Regions from separate parts of the Streptomyces araujoniae genome, predicted to be linked through region 2. Evidence: riboswitches for the same ligand, from Rfam matches in the RefSeq annotation. Region 2 holds a riboswitch; each other region holds the start of a gene.

Region 1 (6,991 bases), 1.5 Mb from region 2:
CGTCCGGATCGACAAGTCCACCAACGGCTCCGGCATCCTCGCGATGGGCGGCGCGCGCGGCAACGCGACGCTGACGAACGTGACCATCACCAACTCGCGTGACGGCCATGTGCTGATCGAGCCCGGCTCGCAGTTCACCATCACTGGCACCCCGGGCGGCACCCGCGCCCAGCGCTAGTCCCCGCTGTACGTCGCCGGGCCGGTGGCCGTCCACCGGCCCGGCGACGCCCCTTACCGTGGCCCGGATTCCCCCCGTCACGGCTCTGGGAAGTGCGAGGTCCGGCCGCTACCCTCCGCGCATGATTCCCACGGTTGTCTGGGGTACCGGCAACGTCGGCCGGGCGGCGATCCGCGCCGTCGAGGCCCATCCGGCACTGACGCTCACCGCCGTTCTCGTCCACGATCCCGCCAAGGTCGGCCGGGACGCGGGCGAGTTGGGCGGACTCGGCCGCACGCTCGGCGTCGCGGCCACCGACGACATCGCCGCCGTCCTCGCCGCCCGCCCCCGCGCGGTGGTCTACGCGGCCTCCGGCGACATCCGCCCCGACGACGCACTCACCGACATCGGCCGGGCGATCCGGGCCGGGGCGGTCGTCGTCACCCCCTCCCTCTATCCGCTCTACGACCAGCGCAACGCCCCGCCGGAGCTGCGGGATCCGCTGGTGGCCGCCGTCGCGGAGGGCGGCGGCTCGCTCTTCGTCTCCGGCGTCGACCCCGGCTGGGGCAACGACGTGCTGCCGCTGCTGGTGAGCGGGCTGGGCACCGAGGTCGACGTGATCCGCTGCCAGGAGATCTTCGACTACTCCACGTACGACCAGGAGGACTCCGTACGCCATCTCATCGGCATGGGGCACCCGTTGGAGTACCAGCCGCTGATGCTGGCCGAGGGCGTCCCGACGATGGTGTGGGGCGGTCAGATACGGCTGATGGCCCGGGCGCTCGGGGTCGAACTCGACGCCTTCCGCGAGACGTTGGACCGGCGGGCGCTGGAGACGACCGTGACCACCCGGACGATGGGCGCGTTCGAGAAGGGCACCCAGGGCGCGGTCCGGTTCGAGGTGCAGGGCGTCGTGGGCGGCGAACCCCGCATCGTCATCGAGCACATCACCCGTATCCACGCCTCCTGCGCCCCCGACTGGCCCTCGCCGCCCGACGGAGTGGGCGCGCACCGGGTGGTGATCGAGGGCCGCCCCCGGATCGAGGTGACGGTCGAGGCCTCCGACGAGGGTGAGAACCGGTCGGCGGGCGGGAACGCCACGGCGGTCGGGCGGCTCGTCTCCGCAATCGACTGGCTGGTGGAGGCCGAACCGGGTCTGTACGACGCACTCGACGTCCCGCTACGGCCTGCGGTCGGCAGGCTGGGAAGGAGAACGGCATGATCATCGACATCCCGGAGGGCAAGGAGCCCATCGGCTACGTCTGGGGGGAGCTGGTCCCCGGCATCGGGACGGCCGCCGCGGCGTTCTCGATGTCCGTGTACGAGCACACCACGCTGGGGCTGCGCGAGTTCGAGGCGGCCCGGCTGCGGATCGCGCAGATCAACGGGTGTCTGTTCTGCCTGGACTGGCGGACCGATCGGGACGGGGAGAAGGTCGAGGAGGAGTTCGCGCGGGCGGTGGCCGAGTGGCGGACGGCCGAGGTCTTCGACACGCGGACCCGGCTGGCGGCGGAGTACGCGGAGCGGTACGCGCTGGACCACCACGGTCTCGACGACGCCTTCTGGCAGCGGATGACCGCGCACTACAGCCAGCCGGAGATCGTGGAGCTGTCCATGAGCATCGGCTCGTGGCTGGCGTTCGGGCGGCTCAACCATGTGCTGGGGATCGACGCGGTGTGTGTGCTGCCGGGCCATTAGGGGCGGCCCCTGGGCGGAGTCCGGGGCCGCCGGGTTGGCACTCCCGGCCCCGGGCTCTCCGTACACGCCGACCGCGGCGCCCTCGGCGCCTACAGGTCGGCGGCGATGATCCGCTCGATGTTGCGCTCGGCGAGCGCGGTGATCGTGACGAACGGGTTGACGGTGGTGTTGCCGGGGATCAGCGCCCCGTCGATGACGTACAGGCCCGGGTAGCCGTGCAGCCGCCCGTAGTTGTCGGTGGCCTTGTCGAGGACCGCGCCGCCCAGGGGGTGGTAGGTCAGGTGGTCGCCCCAGATCTTGTGGACTCCGAAGAGGTCCGTGCGGTAGATCGTCCCCTCCTTCTTGTTGATGCGGTCGAAGATGGTCTTCGCCGCGTCGATGGACGGCTGCTTCCACGCCGTCTGCCAGTCCAGCTCGGCCCGTCCCGCCGCCGCGTTCCAGGTGAAGCGGGCGCGGTGCGGGTTCTTGGTGATCGAGAGGTAGAACGAGGCCCAGGTCTCGATCCCGGTGGGCAGCGGGGCGACCTCGGCGAAGGCTCCGCCCGCGTCCCAGTTGTCGATGCCGGCGGTGGGGATGGAGGACTGCACCTTCCCCGTCGGGTCCCAGAGGTGGTTGGCCCGGCCGCACATGACGTTGCCGTTGTCGCCCCAGCCCTTGCCGATCTCGTCGTTGAGCAGCGGCAGCGCGCCGGTGGCCTTCAGCCCGACGAGGAGCTTGCTGGTGCCGACGCTGCCCGCCGCGAAGAAGACCTTGCCGGCGGTGACGGTCTTGGTGGCGGTGGTCCGGCCGGTGGTGTCCAGCTGGTCGATGAGGACCGTGTAGCCGCCGCCGGAGGCCGGGGAGACGCGGGTGACCTTGTGCAGCGGGGTGACGGTGACCCGGCCGGTGGCCCTGATCCGCTCGATGTAGGTCTTCTGGAGCGACTTCTTGCCGTAGTTGTTGCCGTAGAGGATCTCGGCGTCCAGCGCTGATCTCGGTACGGTCCCGGCGGCCTCCTGCTTCATGTAGTCCCAGTCGTAGACGGCGGGGACGAAGAGGAAGGGGAAGCCGGCGCGCTGGGCGTGCTTCCGGCCGACCCTCGCGTACTGGTAGCAGTCGACCGTGTCGAACCAGGCGGGGTCGATGGTGGAGACCCCGAGGTCGGCGTTGGCCCGGGGGTAGTAGGTGCGGTACATCTCGCCGGCGTCCACCGTCGGGAGGACGGCGGCGAAGTTCTCCCGCTTCGGGGTGACGGCCATGCCGCCGTTGACCAGCGAGCCGCCGCCGACGCCACGCCCCTGGTAGACGGTGATGCCGGCGAACTCCTCGGCGTCCAGGATCCCGGTGTAGCGGTTGACCTGTCTGTCGATCGGGAAGCCGAGGAAGTTGCTCAGCGGCTGCTTGGTCCGGGTGCGCAGCCAGAACGAGCGGTCGTCGGGCCGGGTGGTGTTGGCGAAGATCTTGCCGTCCGCGCCCGGGGTGTCCCAGGCCATGCCCATCTCGACCATGTGCACGTCCGTACCGGCCTGGGCGAGCCGGAGCGCGGCCACCGAGCCGCCGTAGCCGGTGCCGACGACCAGCACCGGCACATGGGCTCCGGAGCCGATGGGGGCCGCCGCCGTACGGGGCGCGGCCCAGACCGGGGCGGTGGGCCCGGCGAGCGCCGCGACCCCCAGAAGAGAACCTGTTCCCGTGATGAAACGTCGACGGGAGACGCCTTTCGAGACGTCGTTGTGCTGGACAGTGTCGCCCATATGACCTACCTCACTCTCGGCAGAATGCAACAGGTTCTACTGCTGATCGCGTGGTAAGTCACGAGAAACTTGGGGGTAACTTCCCGGCACGCGAGAGGGGCCCCGGACCGTGCGGTCCGGGGCCCCTCGGGCTGTCGTACGCCGGGTGCGCCCGGTGATCAGTAGGCGCCGAAGACGTTGTCGATCGAGCCGTAGCGGTCCGCGGCGTAGTTGCACGCGGCGACGATGTTGGCGACCGGGTCGTAGCTGTCGGTCGAGGTGCCGGGCACGTGGTAGGCGCGGAAGGTCGGGTCGATGACCTGGAGCAGCCCCTTGGACGGGGTGCCCTTGGCCGCGTTGGAGTCCCAGTTGTTGATCGCGTTCGGGTTGCCCGAGGACTCGCGGATGATGTTGCGGTGGATGCCCTCGTAGCTGCCGGGGATGCCGTGCTGGGCCATGACCGCCAGCGACTCCTTGATCCAGCCGTCGAGGTCGTTGGTGTACGCGGTCGGGGCGGCGGCGGCCGGGGCAGCCTGGGCGGCGGGGGCGGCGGCACGCGCGGAGCGGTCGGCACGCTCGGCCGAGGCGGCGCGGTCGGCGGTCGGGGCCGACTTGCCGGCCTTTCCGGCCTTGGCGTCTGACGGGGCGGCAGCCTTGGCGCCGACGGTGAGGGTGATACCCGGGTGAATAAGGTGCGGGTTCTCCCCGATGACCTTCCGGTTGCCTTCGTAGAGCTTCTTCCAGCCGCCGCTGACGGAATAGTCGCGGGCGATCTTGGAAAGCGATTCGCCGGACACCACGGAATGCTTGGCGGGCGCGGCCTTCGTCACGGAATTCGCCTGGGCGGTCACGGAGACGGATGTTACGGCCTTTTCCGCGACGGACGGAGCGGGGGCGGCGGAGGCGGTGGTGGCGCCGAGGACGGGAAGGGCCAGAACGGCTCCACCCGTGGTCACGGCGGCGATGCCACGGCCCAGCGAGACGGACTTGGGACGGCGGTGCTTACCCGGTGCGGGCATGGGGAATTTCCTCTCCGGCGCCTACGGGGTGAGCTGTCGGGTTCAGACGGGAGATGTCTGGCCGCACGGGACGTGCGACTTCACCCCTAGCCGCTCCGGAGACCGGATCGGCGACTTACCTGGGTCCCCCGCTCCTGCCGTACGTGAGTGGGTTGCGGATTCCCGGACGGCGGCAGGATTCGGCGTTCCATCCGGATTGACCGTGACCGTAGGCGAAAAACATCGGGCGGAACAAGCCCCGAATTCCGGATCTTCTTTTTCCGCAAGATCGAATGAGCGGAATTCCCGGCCGGCCCGGTTCCGTCACGGCGTCAACTCTCTTCACGGAGAAGGGAACCGAACGCTCCGCTTCTGCGTCCGCACCCCCGGGACGTGACGCTCACCACTCCGGGCGGAGGCGGCCGGAACGGGTAAGGCCAAAGCGACCCAAGGCACCCAATGGCCCTTTTATGGAATTCGGTAATCAAAGACCCAAATCACCCATAACGACCCGAAGAAACGGACTTATCGGGCGGTTCCGTAGGGTGGGTCGGGAGCCTCACGCGGCCTTGGCTTACCGTGTGGGGTGGACACTAGTAAGCCCACCCTTACTTGCCGCGTACTCTGTAACCTGCCCGACCTGCCTGACCTGCCCGCGTTCGCCCGCCTTAAGGATCAACACGCCATGACACGCCCCGTCCGCGTCGCCATTGTCGGAGCCGGCCCCGCCGGTATCTACGCTGCGGACGCGCTGCTCAAATCCGAGGTCTGCCAGGACCCGGGTGTCTCGATCGACCTGTTCGAGCGCATGCCCGCTCCCTTCGGCCTGATCCGCTACGGAGTGGCCCCCGACCACCCCCGGATCAAGGGCATCGTCAAGGCGCTGCACCAGGTGCTGGACAAGCCGCAGATCCGTCTCTTCGGCAACGTCAGCTACCCGAACGACATCGACCTGGACGACCTGCGCTCCTTCTACGACGCGGTGATCTTCTCCACCGGCGCCGAGGCCGACCGGGCGCTGGACATCCCCGGCATCGGGCTGGACGGCTCCTACGGCGCGGCCGAGTTCGTCTCCTGGTACGACGGCCACCCCGAGGTCCCGCGCACCTGGCCGCTGACCGCCGAGAAGGTCGCCGTCCTCGGCGTCGGCAACGTGGCGCTGGACGTGGCCCGGGTGCTGGCCAAGACGGCGGACGAGCTGCTGCCGACCGAGATCCCGGACAACGTGTACCAGGGCCTCAAGGCGAACAAGGCGCTGGAGGTGCATGTGTTCGGGCGGCGTGGCCCGGCGCAGGCCAAGTTCAGCCCGATGGAGCTGCGGGAGCTGGACCACTCCCCCAACATCGAGGTCATCGTCAACCCCGAGGACATCGACTACGACGAGGGCTCCATCGCCACCCGGCGGGAGAACAAGCAGGCCAACATGGTCGCGCAGACCCTGGAGAACTGGGCGATCCGCGATACCGGCGACCGTCCGCACAAGCTCTTCCTGCACTTCTTCGAGTCCCCGGTCGAGATCCTCGGCGAGGACGGCAAGGTCACCGCGCTGCGCACCGAGCGCACCGAGCTGGACGGCACCGGCAACGTCCGGGGCACCGGCAGGTTCACCGACTGGGAGATGCAGAGCGTCTACCGGGCCGTCGGCTACTACTCGGAGGAACTGCCCAAGCTCCCCTTCGACGTGGCCTCCGGCACGGTCCCGCACGAGGCGGGCCGGGTCGTCTCCGGCGACGAGCACATGGCCTCGGTCTACGTCACCGGCTGGATCAAGCGCGGCCCGATCGGTCTGATCGGCCACACCAAGGGCGACGCCAACGAGACGGTCGCCTGCCTCCTGGAGGACCTCGCCGCCGGACGGCTGCCCGAGCCGGCGACGCCCGCCCCGGAGGCCGTGGAGGCCTTCCTGGAGAGCCGGAACGTCCGCTACACGACGTGGGAGGGCTGGCACCGGCTGGACGCCCACGAGCAGGCGCTCGGCGCGGCCCAGGGCCGTGAGCGGATCAAGGTCGTGGAGCGCGAGGGCATGCTGGACGCCTCGGGCGCGTGATCCTCACGGCACCGGCCCCGTACGGGCACCTGACCTGTACGGGGCCGGTGCCCGTCAGGCCGGGTCCGGGGTGCTCCTCGCGCCGCCGGGACCCGGCCCGCGGAAGGTCCGCCACAGGCCGGGCGGGGCGGTTCCGGGAGCCGGTGGCGGCGGCTTCCGCGGCGGGTGCGTCCAGCGGGCCGCCAGCAGCAGGGCGATGTCGTCGGGGCGGTCCGTGGCCTGCCGGGCCTCCCCGATCACCCGGTTCGCGGTCTCGGCCAGCGGCGCGGAGCCGACCCCCTCGATCGTGGCGCGCAGCCGTTCGATGCCCTCGTCGATGTCGGTCCCGGGGCGCTCGATGAGCCCGTCGGTGAAGAGGGCCAGCATGGCGCCGGGTGCG
Region 2 (6,991 bases):
GCGACCTCGGCCTCGTCGGCGGGGGCGGAGGCGGGCCTGCCCTGTTCGTTGATGCGGTCGTAGCGGACGGTTCCGATGAACTCGCCGCCGATCGTGACGGCCAGCCCCACCCGGTCGACGTAGTCGTGATGGGTGAAGCGGTGCACGTCCCGGTCGGAAAGGCGGGGGTAGGGGGCGAAGAAGCGGTAGTACTTCGACTCGTCGGAGACCTGCTCGTAGAAGCTGACCAGCCGCTCGGCGTCGTCCGTGGTGATCGGCCTGATGCGCGCGGTGCCCCCGTCGCGGAGCACCACGTCCGCTTCCCAGTGGTCGGGGTACGCGTGATGCGGACTCTGCTCCGGCGTGGGCTCCATGGGCAAAGCCTACGACCGGCGTCCCGGTCGCGGAGGGTTCGGTACCGGGGCAGTCTGGGGACGATCCGGACGGGACCGGCCGGAGGAGAGGCCGGGCAGAGCAGTACGCACCGCATGAGAGACTGGTCTAGACAACCATTGATATGTGAAGGGCAGAACCATGGCTGAGCGCCGCGTAAACGTCGGTTGGGCCGAGGGCCTGCACGCCCGCCCCGCTTCCATCTTCGTCCGTGCCGCCACGGCCTCCGGCGTCCCCGTGACGATCGCCAAGGCCGACGGCAACCCGGTCAATGCCGCCTCCATGCTCGCGGTGCTGGGCCTGGGCGCCCAGGGCGGCGAGGAGATCGTGCTCGCCTCGGACGCGGACGACGCCGAGGCCGCCCTGGACCGTCTGGCGAAGCTGGTCGCCGAGGGTCTCGAGGAGCTGCCCGAAACCGTCTGACGGTACGGAGGACTGAGCCGTGGATCCCCTGAGGGGACCACGGCTCTTTCTTTATTCCGCACCCGGGCCCGACCCGCGACCGGCTATTCGAGGGCAGCACGGAAAAGCCCCCGGAATTACTTCTCTTTGTATACGGCTTCCTTGTTAATGGCGGGCACTCGCAATGTTTACGCCGTGTTGCGAAGAACTCACCCGGGACCGCGGCGCCGGGTGACGGCCGGGCCGGTCCGGGCGGCGGCGGAGCCGGTGGGCCGCGGCCGACCGTTCCGCGTGCTGGGCGGCCAGCGCCCTCGCCCGCTCCGCGTCGCCGCGCGCCACCGCGTCCACGATGGCACCGTGCTCGGCCCAGGAGTCGACGGGGCGGGCCGGCTGCTCGACGGCGTACATCCACGCGGTCTTGTGCCTGAGCTGGGTGAGCAGGGCGATGAGGCCGGGGCTGCCGGAGGCCTGGGCGAGGGTCTCGTGGAACCAGCCGCCCAGCGCCCGCAGGTCCTCCCCCTCGCCCCGGCGGGCCCGCTCCTGGCCCAGCCGGACCAGGCCGCGGAGCACCTTGAGGTGGGCCTCCGTCCGGCGCTGGGCGGCCCGGGCCGCGCCGAGCGGCTCCAGGAGCATCCGGATCTCCAGCAGGTCGGCGGCCTCCTGCTCGGTGGGCTCGGCGACGCAGGCCCCGGCGTGCCTGCGGGTGACGACGAAGCCCTCGGACTCCAGCGTGCGCAGCGCCTCGCGCACCGGGACGCGGGAGACCCCGTACCGCCGCGCCAGCAGTTCCTCGGTGAGGCGGCTGCCGCGTTCGTAGACACCGGAGACGATGTCGTCACGGATTGCCGTGCATACCGATTGCGCGGGAATGCGCATGTCCGAACCTCCGCCATAATCCCCGCGAGACGCGGCCGGCCGACACCTGTTCCGTGACTCTATTGCAATCCGCCGCAATTTCCGATGGCGGGTCGGAATCGAGGGATATCTTCTGGCGGATTCCGGAAGGCGCGGGACCGGACCGTGGGGCCGGACGGGACCGTGGGGCCCGACCGGACCGTGGGGCCGGACGGGACCGTGGGGCCCGACCGGACCGTGGGGCCGGACGGGACCGTGGGGCCCGACCGGACCGTGGGGCCGGTTCGCCGGACCGCTTGCCCGGGCCGGGCGTCGGTGCCGTGCGCGTCAGACGTTGACGCCGTGCGAGCGCAGGTAGGCGACCGGGTCCATGTCCGAGCCGTACTCCGGGGTGGTCCGGGCCTCGAAGTGCAGGTGCGGGCCGGTGGAGTTGCCGGTGGAGCCGGAGAGGCCGACCTGCTGGCCGGAGGTGACGCTCTGGCCGACGGAGACGGTGATCGAGGAGAGGTGGCCGTACTGGGTGTACGTGCCGTCGGCCATCCGGAGCACCACGTTGTTGCCGTACGCCCCGCCCCAGCCGGCCTCGACGACCGTACCGGCGCCGACCGCGACGACGGAGCTGCCGGAGGCGGCGCGGAAGTCCACGCCGGAGTGGCTGCCGGAGGACCAGAGGGCGCCGCCCGACTTGTAGCCGGTGGTGACGTAGGACCCGGCGACGGGGAGGTGGAAGGCGTTGAGGCGGGCGCGCTCGGCGGCGCGGGCGGCCCGGGCCTTCTCCTCGCGGATCTCCTTCGCGCGGGCCTCGGCCTTGCGCTCCGCCTCCGCCTTCGCCCGGGCCTTCTCGGCCTTGGCCTTGGCTTCCGCGGCGGCCTTGGCCTTCGCCCTGGCCGCGTCGGCCGCCTGCTGGTGCTGGGCGCGGGCCTGGGCGTCGAGCCGCTCGGCGAGCGTGGCGTCGAGGGTGATGGCCTGGGTGAGTCCGGTCTCGACGGTCCGGGCGGCCTCGGAGTCCGCCGCGGTGGCCGGCGAGGCGAGGGTGCCGAGGACGCCGGTGGTGGCCAGGGCCGTGACGCCGGCGACATGGGCGCTGCGGCGGGTCAGGCGGCTCGGGGCACGGTGCTTCCCGGTGGCACGGGTGAACGCCATGGAGGGGCTGGATCCTTTCCTTCCTTCTCGCCTACCGGGTTAGCTGACGGGTTCGGAGCAGGAAGGTCTCCTACGGACTCCCGGGCCGGTTCGCGGCACGGGGATCCGATTCACCCCAGGGACTGCGTGTGGGTCCCCGGCTCCCCAGGCTCGCGCCTGACGGGGACTCGGCGATGGCTGCCCGGCGCCGCGGGTGCGGCATACGGGTGGCGGACAGCCGGGCCGACGCTAGGCGGGGCGGCTGCGCATCACCAAACGGACAGGGGGGTTTGTCGCGCATCCCACAGGGCAGATCGTCACCCTCTTGGAGGAAGAGGCACATTTGGGACTTAACGCGCAAAAAGCGAGGGCCCCGGCGAACCGGGACCCTCGTTCCTTCTGCCGCGCCGGTGCGGTGTCAGCCGCTGACGACGGTCACCTCTCCGATGCCGAGCGCCTTCACCGGCTCCGCGATCTGCGCCGCGTCCCCGACCAGGACCGTGACCAGCCGGTCCACCGGGAAGGCGTTGACCACGGCCGCGGTCGCCTCCACGGTGCCCGTCTCCGCGAGGCGGGCGTACAGCTGGGCCTGGTAGTCGTCGGGGAGGTGCTGCTCGACCTGGTCGGCCAGGGTGCTCGCGACCGAGGCGGCCGTCTCGAACTTGAGCGGGGCGACGCCCACCAGGTTCTGCACGGCCGTCTCGCGCTCGGCGTCGGTAAGCCCTTCGGCGGCCAGCGTGCGCAGGACCTTCCAGAGGTCGTCCAGGGCCGGGCCGGTGGACTCGGTGTCCACCGAACCGCTGATGGCGAGCATCGCCGCACCGCCCGCGTCGGGCCCGGCGGAGCGCAGGACCTGGGCGAAGGCCCGCACGCCGTAGGTGTAGCCCTTCTCCTCGCGCAGCACCCGGTCCAGCCGGGAGGTGAGGGTGCCGCCCAGGCAGTAGGAGCCGAGCACCTGGGCGGGCCAGACGCTCTCGTGGCGGTCCGGGCCGATGCGGCCGATCAGCAGCTGGGTCTGGACCGCGCCGGGGCGGTCCACGATGACGACGCGACCGGCGTCGTCGGCGGTGATCGGGGCGACCGGGCGGGCCTGGCCCGCGTCGCCCGACCAGTCGCCGAGGGTGTCGGCGAGCAGGGCGTCCAGGTCGATGCCGGTCAGGTCACCGACGATCACGGCCGTCGCGGTGGCCGGGCGGACATGGGCGTCGAAGAAGGCGCGCACGGCGGCCGCGTCGATCCGCCGCACGGTCTCCTCGGTGCCCAGCCGGGGGCGGGACATCCGGGCGGTGGCCGGGAACAGCTCCTTGGAGAGCTGCTTGGCGGCGCGCCGGGACGGGTTGGCCTGCTCGTGCGGGATCTCGTCGAGCCGGTTGCCGACGAGCCGCTCGATCTCGCTCTCGGCGAAGGCCGGGGCGCGCAGGGCCTCCGCGACCAGGCCGAGCGCCTTGGCCAGCCGGGAGGCCGGGACCTCCAGGGAGACCCGGACGCCGGGGTGGTCGGCGTGGGCGTCCAGGGTGGCGCCGCACCGCTCCAGCTCGGCGGCGAACTCCTCGGCGCTGTGCTTGTCGGTGCCCTCGGAGAGCGCGCGCGACATGATCGTGGCCACGCCGTCCAGGCCCTCGGGCTCGGCGTCCAGCGGCGCGTCCAGGAAGATCTCCACGGCCACGACCTGCTGGCCGGGGCGGTGGCAGCGCAGCACGGTCAGCCCGTTGGGCAGGGCGCCGCGCTCGGGGGCGGGGAAGGCCCACGGCCGGGCGGTGCCCGGGGTCGGCTGCGGGTGGTACTCCATGGCTACTCCAGTCACGGCGGCGTCGCTCACTTGTCCGTCCCCTCGGGCGCGTCGGTGGCCTCGTCCCCGTCCTCGGCAGGCTCGACCGGCTCGTAGACGAGCACCGCCCGGTTGTCGGGGCGCAGGGCCGCCGCGGCCGCCTGGCGCACCTCCTCGGCGGTGACGTCCAGCACCCGGCCCACGGCGGTCAGGGCGAGCTGCGGGTCACCGAACAGCACCGCGTAGCGGCAGAGTTCGTCGGCGCGGCCCGCGACCGTCCCCAGCCGGTCCAGCCACTCGCGCTCCAACTGGGCCTGGGCGCGCTCCATTTCCTCCGGGGTGGGCCCCTCGGCGGCGAACCGGGCCAGCTCCTCGTCGACCGCGGTCTCGATCGTCTCCACCGCGACACCGCCGGAGGTCTTCACGTCCAGCCAGCCCAGCGAGGGCGCCCCGGCGAGCCGCAGCAGCCCGAACCCCGCCGCCACCGCCGTACGGTCGCGGCGGACCAGGCGGTTGTGCAGCCGGGAGGACTCACCGCCGCCGAGCACGGTGAGCGCCAGGTCGGCCGCGTCGGCGGCGCGGGTGCCGTCGTGCGGGAGGCGGTAGGCGGCCATCAGGGCGCGCGCCGGGACCTCCTCGTGGACCACTTCGCGCAGCTGCTCGCCGATGATCTCGGGCAGGGTGCCGTCGCGCGGGGGCTGCTTGCCGTCGTGGGACGGGATGGAGCCGAAGTACTTCTCGATCCAGGCGAGGGTCTGCTCGGGGTCGATGTCGCCGACGACCGACAGCACCGCGTTGTTGGGCGCGTAGTACGTACGGAAGAACGCGCGGGCGTCCTCCAGGGTGGCCGCGTCCAGGTCGGCCATGGAGCCGATCGGGGTGTGGTGGTACGGGTGGCCCTCGGGGTAGGCGAGGGCGGTGAGCTTCTCGAACGCGGTGCCGTAGGGCACGTTGTCGTAGCGCTGGCGGCGTTCGTTCTTGACGACGTCGCGCTGGTTCTCCATGGACTCCTCGTCCAGGGCGGCGAGGAGGGAGCCCATGCGGTCGGCCTCCAGCCAGAGGGCCAGCTCCACCTGGTGGGTGGGCATGGTCTCGAAGTAGTTGGTCCGCTCGAAGCTGGTCGTCCCGTTGAGCGAGCCGCCGGCCCCCTGGACCAGCTCGAAGTGACCGTTCCCCTTGACCTGGCCCGAGCCCTGGAACATCAGGTGCTCGAAGAGGTGAGCCAGACCGGTGCGTCCCTTGACCTCGTGGCGCGAACCGACGTCGTACCAGAGGCAGACCGCGGCGACCGGGGTCAGATGGTCCTCGGAGAGCACCACACGCAGGCCGTTGGCCAGGCGGTGCTCGGTCGCTGTCAAGCCGCCGGAGCCGGCCTGTGCGGTGGCCGTGTGACCCATGGGCATGTACGTCCCTTCGATCGCGATACTGGACTTCCTGACCGGTACTCCCTGCCAGACCTGCCACTCTAAGCAAGCGCACCGGCACCTGGCGAAGTTCCCGTTCCGCGGAAGTTTCCGTCGATGGTGTCCCGGGCCGTGCCGCCCGGCACGGCTTCGGACGGGTCGAGGTCCGCGTTGTCAGTGCGGAGGTCCACAATGGTCCGCATCAGTACCCCAGGTTGTCCGATCAGAATCCGTGAATCCGAGAAGGAGTCGCAGCCGCGATGGCCCGCCGTAGCACGAAGACCCCGCCGCCGGACGACTTCGAGGAGAAGATCCTCGACATCGACGTCGTCGACGAAATGCAGGGCTCCTTCCTCGAGTACGCGTACTCGGTGATCTACTCCAGGGCCCTGCCCGACGCCCGCGACGGCATGAAGCCGGTGCACCGGCGCATCGTGTCCCAGATGAACGAGATGGGGCTGCGCCCGGACCGCGGCTATGTGAAGTGCGCGCGCGTCGTCGGCGAGGTCATGGGCAAGCTGCACCCCCACGGTGACGCGTCGATCTACGACGCGCTGGTGCGGATGGCCCAGCCCTTCTCGATGCGGCTGCCCCTGGTCGACGGCCACGGCAACTTCGGCTCGCTGGGCAACGACGACCCGCCGGCCGCGATGCGGTACACCGAGTGCCGGATGGCCGACGCCACCTCCCTGATGACGGAGGCGATCGACGAGGACACGGTCGACTTCCAGTCGAACTACGACGGCCAGGAGCGCGAGCCGGTCGTCCTGCCCGCCGCCTACCCCAACCTCCTGGTCAACGGCGTCTCGGGCATCGCGGTCGGCATGGCCACCAACATGCCCCCGCACAACCTGGGCGAGGTCATCGCGGCCGCCCGCCACCTGATCAAGCACCCGGGCGCCGACATCGAGACGCTGATGCGTTTCGTCCCCGGCCCCGACCTGCCGACCGGCGGCCGGATCGTCGGCCTGGGCGGGATCAAGGACGCGTACACATCGGGCCGCGGCACGTTCAAGATCCGTGCCACCGTGACCGTGGAGAACGTGACACCCCGCCGCAAGGGCCTCGT
Region 3 (6,991 bases), 3.2 Mb from region 2:
ACGCGGAGACCAGCTCCTCGTAGTACTCGGTCATCTCGGCGGCCGAGCGGGACTTGCCCTCGAACTCGTAGACGCCGTCCTTGTAGAACTCGGACGCGGCGACGTCGAGCGCGAGCGCGATGTCGCGGCCCGGGACGTAACCGGCCTCCTTGATGGCCTCGACGATGAGGTCCAGGGCGGCGCGGTTGGACTCCAGGTTCGGGGCGAAGCCGCCCTCGTCACCGAGTCCGGTGGACAGGCCCTTGGTCTTGAGGACCTTCTTCAGCGTGTGGTAGACCTCCGCGCCCCAGCGCAGGGCCTCGGAGAAGGACTCCGCGCCGATCGGCGCGATCATGAACTCCTGGATGTCCACGTTGGAGTCGGCGTGCGAGCCGCCGTTCAGGATGTTCATCATCGGAACGGGCAGCAGGTGCGCGTTCGGGCCGCCGAGGTAGCGGAAGAGCGGCAGGTCGGATGCCTCGGAGGCGGCGTGGGCGACGGCGAGCGAGACGCCGAGGATGGCGTTCGCGCCGAGCGAGGCCTTGTTCTCGGTGGCGTCCAGGTCGAACATCGCCTGGTCGATGAGGCGCTGCTCGGTGGCGTCGTAGCCGACCAGCTCCGGGCCGATCTGCTCGATGACGGCGAGGACGGCCTTCTCGACACCCTTGCCCAGGTAGCGGTTGGGGTCACCGTCGCGAAGCTCGATGGCCTCGAACGCACCGGTGGAGGCGCCGGACGGAACAGCAGCACGGCCGGTGCTGCCGTCGTCGAGGCCGACCTCGACCTCGACCGTGGGGTTGCCCCGGGAGTCGAGGATTTCCCTGGCTACGACGACGTCGATGGACGGCACGAGGCATCTCCTTCTGGGATATGACACTGGTTGTGCAGGGTCACTGTGGCCTTGCGACACGAGCCTAACCGGCCCGGCCGCGTCAGTCGGCCGACCGCCCGCCTCCTGGGACGAAAAAGGACCCAAGGACCCGCATGACGGGACAAAACTCCAGAAATCTACTGGCCGGTAATAAGCGCTGCCGACAAGAGGTGAACGCATCCCCGGCCGGAGGAGCCCCTCGGACCCCGGGAACGCGGGCCCCCCACACGGACATGCCCCGGCCCGGCGCGCACGGGGGGAGTAGCGCGCCGGGCCGGGGAGCCGTGCGAGGGAGGGTGCCGCCGGACCCCCTCCCTCCGGGGAGGAGACGCTGCGGTTACTTCAGGTGCAGCTGCTGACCCGGGTAGATCAGGTCCGCGTCCTGGACGATGTCGTCGTTGAGCTTGAAGAGCTTGCTCCAGCCGCCCTTGACGCCTTCCTTCTGAGCGATCTTGCTCAGGGTGTCACCGGCCACGACCTTGTACTCGCCGTCGCCCTTCTTGACCTTCTTGCCGGTCGGCGTGGTGACGGTCTTCTTGGAGCTCTCGGCCTTGGGGGCGGCCGGGGCGGTGCGCTGCTCGCTGCGCGTGGTGGGCTGCTCGGCCTTGCGCTCGGGCTGCGCCTTCTGCGTCTTGGCGGTGGACTGGCCGGAGCCGGTGCTCACGCCCGGGTCCACGCCGTCGTTGGTGAGACCGCCGGCACCGGCGCAGGCCCAGGCGCCCGGACCCTGCATGTCGAGCAGGCGCTCGGCGGTGGCTATCTGCTGGCCCTTGGTGGCCAGGTCGGCGCGCGGGGCGTACTGCGTACCGCCGGCGGCGGCCCAGCTGGACTGCGAGAACTGCAGCCCGCCGTAGTAGCCGTTGCCGGTGTTGATGGACCAGTTGCCACCGGACTCGCACTGGGCGACGGCGTCCCAGGTGGAGACGGAGGCGGCGGAGGCGTTGGTGGCGCCCATCAGCGGGACGGCCACGGCGGCACCGGTGACGCCGACCAGGGTGGCGAGACGGGTGGCCTTGGACGGGCGGCGGTGCTTGCCCTTGCTGTTCAGCAGCATGGAACGAATCTCCTCACCGACGCCTACGAGGTGAGCTGTCGGGTTCGGACTGATGAGTTGCCCGGCCGCGCGACCTTGCGCGCGGCTTCACCCCAAGCCGGTCCCGTACGTTCCCGTCTCCGTCCTGGACGTCGACGAGGCCGTGCGGACCCGGCGGCCTACCTGGGTCCCCCGCTCCTGCCTACGGCGCTTTACGCGTCTGTTCCCTCCGACCGACGGCAGGATTCGGCGTGACGGTCGACGGGGCCCGCGGTGCGAGCGGCTCCGACCGTAAACACAGGCAACCCCGACATTCAAAGACGGACATAGCGCCCCAATCGAGGCTTACCGCCTGACCTTGACGGGCCGTTTCCGCAGGTCGGAGGGGATCTCCGCCGAGCGGGCGGCCATGACGTGCCAGTTGAAGCAAAGAGACCCATGTCTCACTTACGCATAAGTGGACATAGGCCTCTGAACTGCCCTCGATTTTGAGGTGTTTCGCCGGGTTCGATCAGTTGGCGGCAGGCGCCTCGGCGGCCTCGTCGGCGGTCTCGCCGGCCGCCGCACCGGCACCTTCCGCAGCGTCCTCGCCCAGCCCCAGGTCCAGGCTCTGGCCGGGAAGGATCAGGTCCGGGTCGGAGCCCAGAATGTCCTTGTTGGCCTCGTACAGGCCGGTCCACCCCTGGGGAAGTTCCTGTGCGTCAGCGATGGCCCAGAGGTTGTCGCCGGGCTGCACGGTGTACCCGCCCCCGGCGACCGCGCCGCCGTCCCGCGCGTCGCCCGCACCCCGCGAGGCGTGCCGGCCGGACTCACGGGGGCCGTCCTCGCCCACCGCCCCGGTCTCCTCGGGAGCCGGGGCGCCCCGGTGCTTGCCGCCGCCGGAGCGGTCGGGGATGGAGGGCCGGGAGGCGTCGGGGGAACCGGCCTCACCGGCCTTCCCGGTCTTCCCGGTGGCGGGCGGGGCGGAAGACTCACCGGAGGGGTCGAGCGCATCGCTGCCGCCGCCCGTCCCGTCCCCCTTCTCGCCCGTGCCGGTGCTGCCGGGCTTACCGCCCACGCCAGTTGAATCCTTTTCACCGGACTCTCCCGCTTCACCCTTTTCATCCGCTTCGTCCGCCGGAGCGGTCGTCGGGTCCTGGGTGGGGTCGGCGGAGGGCGTCGTACCGGGGTCGACGCCGGGCAGGCTGCCGTCCACCGCGAGGCCCGAGATGACCGCGCAGCTCGGCCACGCCTGCGGACCCTTGTCCGCCAGGACCTTCTCCGCGACGGCTATCTGCTGCGAGCGGCTGGCGAGGTCGGCCCGCTCCGCGTAGGCGGTGCCTCCGTACGCCGACCAGGTCTCCTGCGAGAACTGGAGCCCGCCGTAGTAGCCGTTGCCGAGGTCGGCACTCCACATGCCGCCGCTCTCGCACTCCGCGACCCGGTCCCAGGTGGTGGCGTCGGCCGCGTGTGCGCCGGTCGCGCCGAGGAGCGGAAGAGCGATGGCCGATCCGGTCACCCCTGCGGCGACGACGATGGCGGGTGCCTGACGAGGGCGGCGGTGTCTGCCGTTCGCGGAGCCCATGGAGTTTGCCTTCCGTGCGACTGACAAGCAGGAACTGAGGAGCATGAAGCTGATGCGCGTGGGCGTGGAGCCGTTGCGCGTGCGCGTGGCGCAGGTTGCGCAAGTGACGGACGGGCCAACGGTGAACGGCCGGCCGACGCGTCGAACCGTGAACCTAGCGGGACTCGAACGCATGTCACAAGTCGGTGCAGCGCAGATCACGTGAAAGTCACAGAGGTGACAGCGTGTCACCTTCCCCGAGCCGGCGTCCCGGCTCGAACTGCACCGGCAGCGTGCGCAGTCCACGCATGATGAGCCCGCCGCGCCAGCGCAAATCGGCAGGTTCTGCCGCAAGTCGCAGGCCAGGAAGGCGTTTCAGCAGCGTCGCGACCGCCGCCTGGCCCTCCAGCCGGGCCAGCGGCGCTCCCAGGCAGTAATGGATTCCGTGACCGTAGCCGAGATGCTGATTGTCACTCCGTGACAGATCGAGCGTGTCCGGATCCGTGAACCGCTCCGGGTCCCGGTCCGCCGCCGCCAGCACCACCAACACCGGATCCCCGGCCGCGATCTCCTGCCCGCCGAGCGTCAGCGCCTCGGTGGCGTACCGCCAGGTCGCCAGCTCCACCGGCCCGTCGAACCGGAGCAGCTCCTCGATCCCGGTGGCCAGCAGCGCACTCTCGCCGGCTGCCAGCGACTCTTCGAGCCGGGCGCGCTGTTCGGGATGGCGCAGCAGGGCGTACGTACCGTTCCCGATCAGATTGACCGTCGTCTCGAACCCGGCGAAGAGCAGGATGAACGCCATCGCCGCGGCCTCGTTCTCGGTGAGGTGCTCGCCGTGGTCGCTGGCCCGGATCAGCCCGGAGATCAGGTCGTCGCCGGGGTTCTCCCGCTTCCGGTGGATGAGTTCGGCGAGATAGCCGCGCATCTTCTTCACCGACCGCGCCACCCCGCCGCGCGGGCCGCCGCCGTGGCGGATCATCATGCCCGCCCAGTCCCGGAAGTCGTCCTGGTCCTCGCGCGGGACGCCGAGCAGATCGCAGATGGCGTAGATGGGGAGCGGGAAGGCGAAGTCGTGGATGAGGTCCGCCTCCCCCTTCTCGACGAAGTCGTCGATCAGCCGGTCGGTCAGCTCCTGCACCCGGGGCGCGAACTCCGCGACCCGGCGCGGGGTGAACGCCTTGGATACGAGCCGGCGCAGCCGGGTGTGGTCCGGCGGGTCGATGTTGAGGAGATGCGTCATCAACTCCGCCTTGCGCTCCCCCGGGATCCCCGTCTTCCCCTTGGCGGCCGCGGACCCCGCGTGGTTCGCCGGATCCTTGGAGAGCCGCGCGTCCGCGAGCGCCTGCTTGGCATCCCCGTACCGCGTCACGAGCCAGGCCTCGACCCCGCTGGGCAGCGCGGTGCGGTGCACGGGGCTGTGCTCCCGGAGCCAGGCGTAGGCGGGGTAGGGGTCGGTGGCGAACTCCCAGGTGAAGAGTTCGGGGGCGCTTTCGGGGGCTGCGGTGCGGGGGCAGGCGGGGGTGTCGTTCACTCCACGACCGTATCGGGCGGGGTGGCGGTGGCCGCGCGGAGCGGGGGAAGGCCTCCGTCCGTCGTGGCCGGCACCGGCACGCGCGGCCGTGGGAGGTCCGCGAGGATCCCCGGGGTCAGCCCGTGCTCGCCCCCGTGGCCTTCCAGGCCGTCCAGCCACCGTACGGCGGCAGTTGTCCACGCCGACCGCCGTGTCCTTCGGCACCTCCCGTCCGTCGGGCCCGCCCGTCCCCGCCCTTCACGACGCCCCTGATGGGGCCGTACTAACCCGCCCCGCCCTCCGCCGCCACGATCGCGTCCCGGTAGGCGCGGGCCGCCGCACGGAGGGCGGCCTCCGGGTCGGTGCCGGTCGCCTCGGCGGCGACGGCCAGGGCGAGGAGTTCGTAGCCGATGGTGTCGCCCGTGGGGAGGGGGACGTCGAGACCGGCCGTGCGGGCGCGGCTGCCGAGCTTGGCGGCGAGGGCCAGGCCGGGCTGGCCGAGGGGGACGCCCTCGGTGACCGAGGTGCGCTGCTTCTCGATGGCCTTGGTGCGGAGCCAGTGGGCGTGGACGTCCTCCGGGGTCTCGGCGGTCTCGTCGCCGAAGACGTGCGGGTGGCGGTGGATCAGCTTCTCGACGAGGCCGCCCGCCACGTCGTCCACGTCGAAGGGCTCCTCGGGGTCCTCCTCCGCGATGCGCGCGTGGAAGACGACCTGGAGGAGTACGTCTCCCAGTTCCTCGCGCAGCTCGGTCCGGTCGCCGTCCTCGATCGCCTCGACCAGTTCGTACGCCTCCTCGATGGCGTACTTCGCGAGGCCCCGGTGCGTCCGCCGCGAGGTCCACGGGCACACGCGGCGGATCCGGTCCATGACCTGGACCAGGTCCAGGAGGCGGGCGCCGGGGAGGTCGTACGAGCCGGGGAGCAGTTCCAGGTCCGGCATGGCCACCCGGCCCGAGCCGCCGAGCCGGGCCAGGCCGTCGGTGAGGGGCTGGTTCCCCTCGCCGCCGGTCAGGACCACCACCGTGCGGCCCCCCGCGCAGGCGTCCACCAGTTCACCGGCCGACGGGGCCGCGTGCTCGACGTGGACGCCCGCCTCGCGGAGGTAGGGCAGCTGCGGGTGGTCCGGGTCGGCGCACAGGACCCGGTCGGCGGCGTGCAGCGTCTGCCAGGCCGGCCAGGAGAGCAGGCCGGGCGCGACCCGGTGGCTGGCGGTGAGCAGGACGATACGGCCGGGGCTGTCGGGGTGGCCGGGCGTGCCGGAGGTGTCGGACGCGCCGGGGGTGCCGGGGATACCGGACGCACCGGGGCTGCCGGGCGTACCGGAGGTGTCGGGAGTGCCGGGGGCTTCAGCGTTCACCCCGTCGAACCTACCCCTCGGCCCGCCGCCCCGGCCGGGGTCCCCGCTCAGGCGCCCGCCTGCGGGTCCTGCGGGGCGAACTCGGTGACCTGGGTGATCCACGGGGCCTGGTAGTTGCCGAGCTGCATCTTCTGGTCGTCCCAGGCGCCGAAGCGCGGGTTGACGTCGATGTCCAGCGCCTTCGACGCCTTGGTCAGCGCCTCGCCGACGACCTGCTGTCCGGCGGGGGTGCCGAGGTCCGCGCCGAGCGCCTTGGCGAGCTTCGGCAGCAGCACCTCCTGGCGCATGTCGTTGTCGATCTGCTCCGGGGCGACCCACCGCTGCTGGAGCATCATCGCCCGCAGCTGCTCCTCGCCGCCCGCCTGGGCGCGGCTGGCCGTCCGGGCCTCCTGGATCTCCTTGCGGGTGACGGTGACCCCGGCGTCCTCGGCGGCCTTGTCCAGGATGCGGCCGAAGATCAGCCCGTGCAGCTTGGCCCGGTTGAGCTGGCCGGACTTGTTGACCAGCTGGGCCGCCTCGGGCGAACTCTCCTGGGCGGCGCGGACGTCGGCCGCCTGGGCCTGGACCGCCGAGACCTCGATCCGCTCGCCGCCCACGACGGCCGCGGCCCCGGGGTGGGCCTCGTTGCCGCAGGCGGCCAGGAGTGGGGCCGCGAGCAGTACGGCGGCGGAGACGGCGAGCGCGGTGCGACGACGGCG

What was found. A riboswitch is a leader RNA that binds a small molecule or an ion and turns the genes downstream of it on or off. The one in region 2 is predicted to bind cyclic di-AMP.
Region 1: another riboswitch for cyclic di-AMP. It lies ahead of ACQ9ZG_RS32135 (transglycosylase SLT domain-containing protein); the one in region 2 lies ahead of ACQ9ZG_RS26350 (M23 family metallopeptidase).
Region 3: another riboswitch for cyclic di-AMP. It lies ahead of ACQ9ZG_RS12205 (transglycosylase family protein); the one in region 2 lies ahead of ACQ9ZG_RS26350 (M23 family metallopeptidase).

Annotation. Positions count from the first base shown of each region.
Region 1 covers NZ_CP194070.1:7,606,438-7,613,428, reverse strand. The annotation lists gene ACQ9ZG_RS32155 (CARDB domain-containing protein) at 1-178, shown strand, start outside; gene ACQ9ZG_RS32150 (NAD(P)H-dependent amine dehydrogenase family protein) at 300-1,379, shown strand; gene ACQ9ZG_RS32145 (carboxymuconolactone decarboxylase family protein) at 1,376-1,855, shown strand; gene ACQ9ZG_RS32140 (GMC oxidoreductase) at 1,945-3,588, opposite strand; gene ACQ9ZG_RS32135 (transglycosylase SLT domain-containing protein) at 3,747-4,586, opposite strand; cyclic di-AMP (ydaO/yuaA leader) riboswitch at 4,590-4,750, opposite strand; gene ACQ9ZG_RS32130 (FAD-dependent oxidoreductase) at 5,251-6,612, shown strand; gene ACQ9ZG_RS32125 (SpoIIE family protein phosphatase) at 6,667-6,991, opposite strand, start outside.
Region 2 covers NZ_CP194070.1:6,103,052-6,110,042, reverse strand. The annotation lists gene ACQ9ZG_RS26365 (bifunctional acetate--CoA ligase family protein/GNAT family N-acetyltransferase) at 1-353, opposite strand, end outside; gene ACQ9ZG_RS26360 (HPr family phosphocarrier protein) at 514-795, shown strand; gene ACQ9ZG_RS26355 (GntR family transcriptional regulator) at 940-1,650, opposite strand; gene ACQ9ZG_RS26350 (M23 family metallopeptidase) at 1,957-2,772, opposite strand; cyclic di-AMP (ydaO/yuaA leader) riboswitch at 2,787-2,955, opposite strand; gene ACQ9ZG_RS26345 (M16 family metallopeptidase) at 3,170-4,540, opposite strand; gene ACQ9ZG_RS26340 (M16 family metallopeptidase) at 4,567-5,922, opposite strand; gene ACQ9ZG_RS26335 (DNA gyrase/topoisomerase IV subunit A) at 6,183-6,991, shown strand, end outside.
Region 3 covers NZ_CP194070.1:2,882,793-2,889,783, forward strand. The annotation lists gene eno (phosphopyruvate hydratase) at 1-829, opposite strand, end outside; gene ACQ9ZG_RS12205 (transglycosylase family protein) at 1,188-1,904, opposite strand; cyclic di-AMP (ydaO/yuaA leader) riboswitch at 1,910-2,103, opposite strand; gene ACQ9ZG_RS12210 (transglycosylase family protein) at 2,395-3,447, opposite strand; gene ACQ9ZG_RS12215 (hypothetical protein) at 3,491-3,652, shown strand; gene ACQ9ZG_RS12220 (cytochrome P450 family protein) at 3,656-4,957, opposite strand; gene ACQ9ZG_RS12225 (nucleoside triphosphate pyrophosphohydrolase) at 5,220-6,227, opposite strand; gene ACQ9ZG_RS12230 (SurA N-terminal domain-containing protein) at 6,341-6,991, opposite strand, start outside.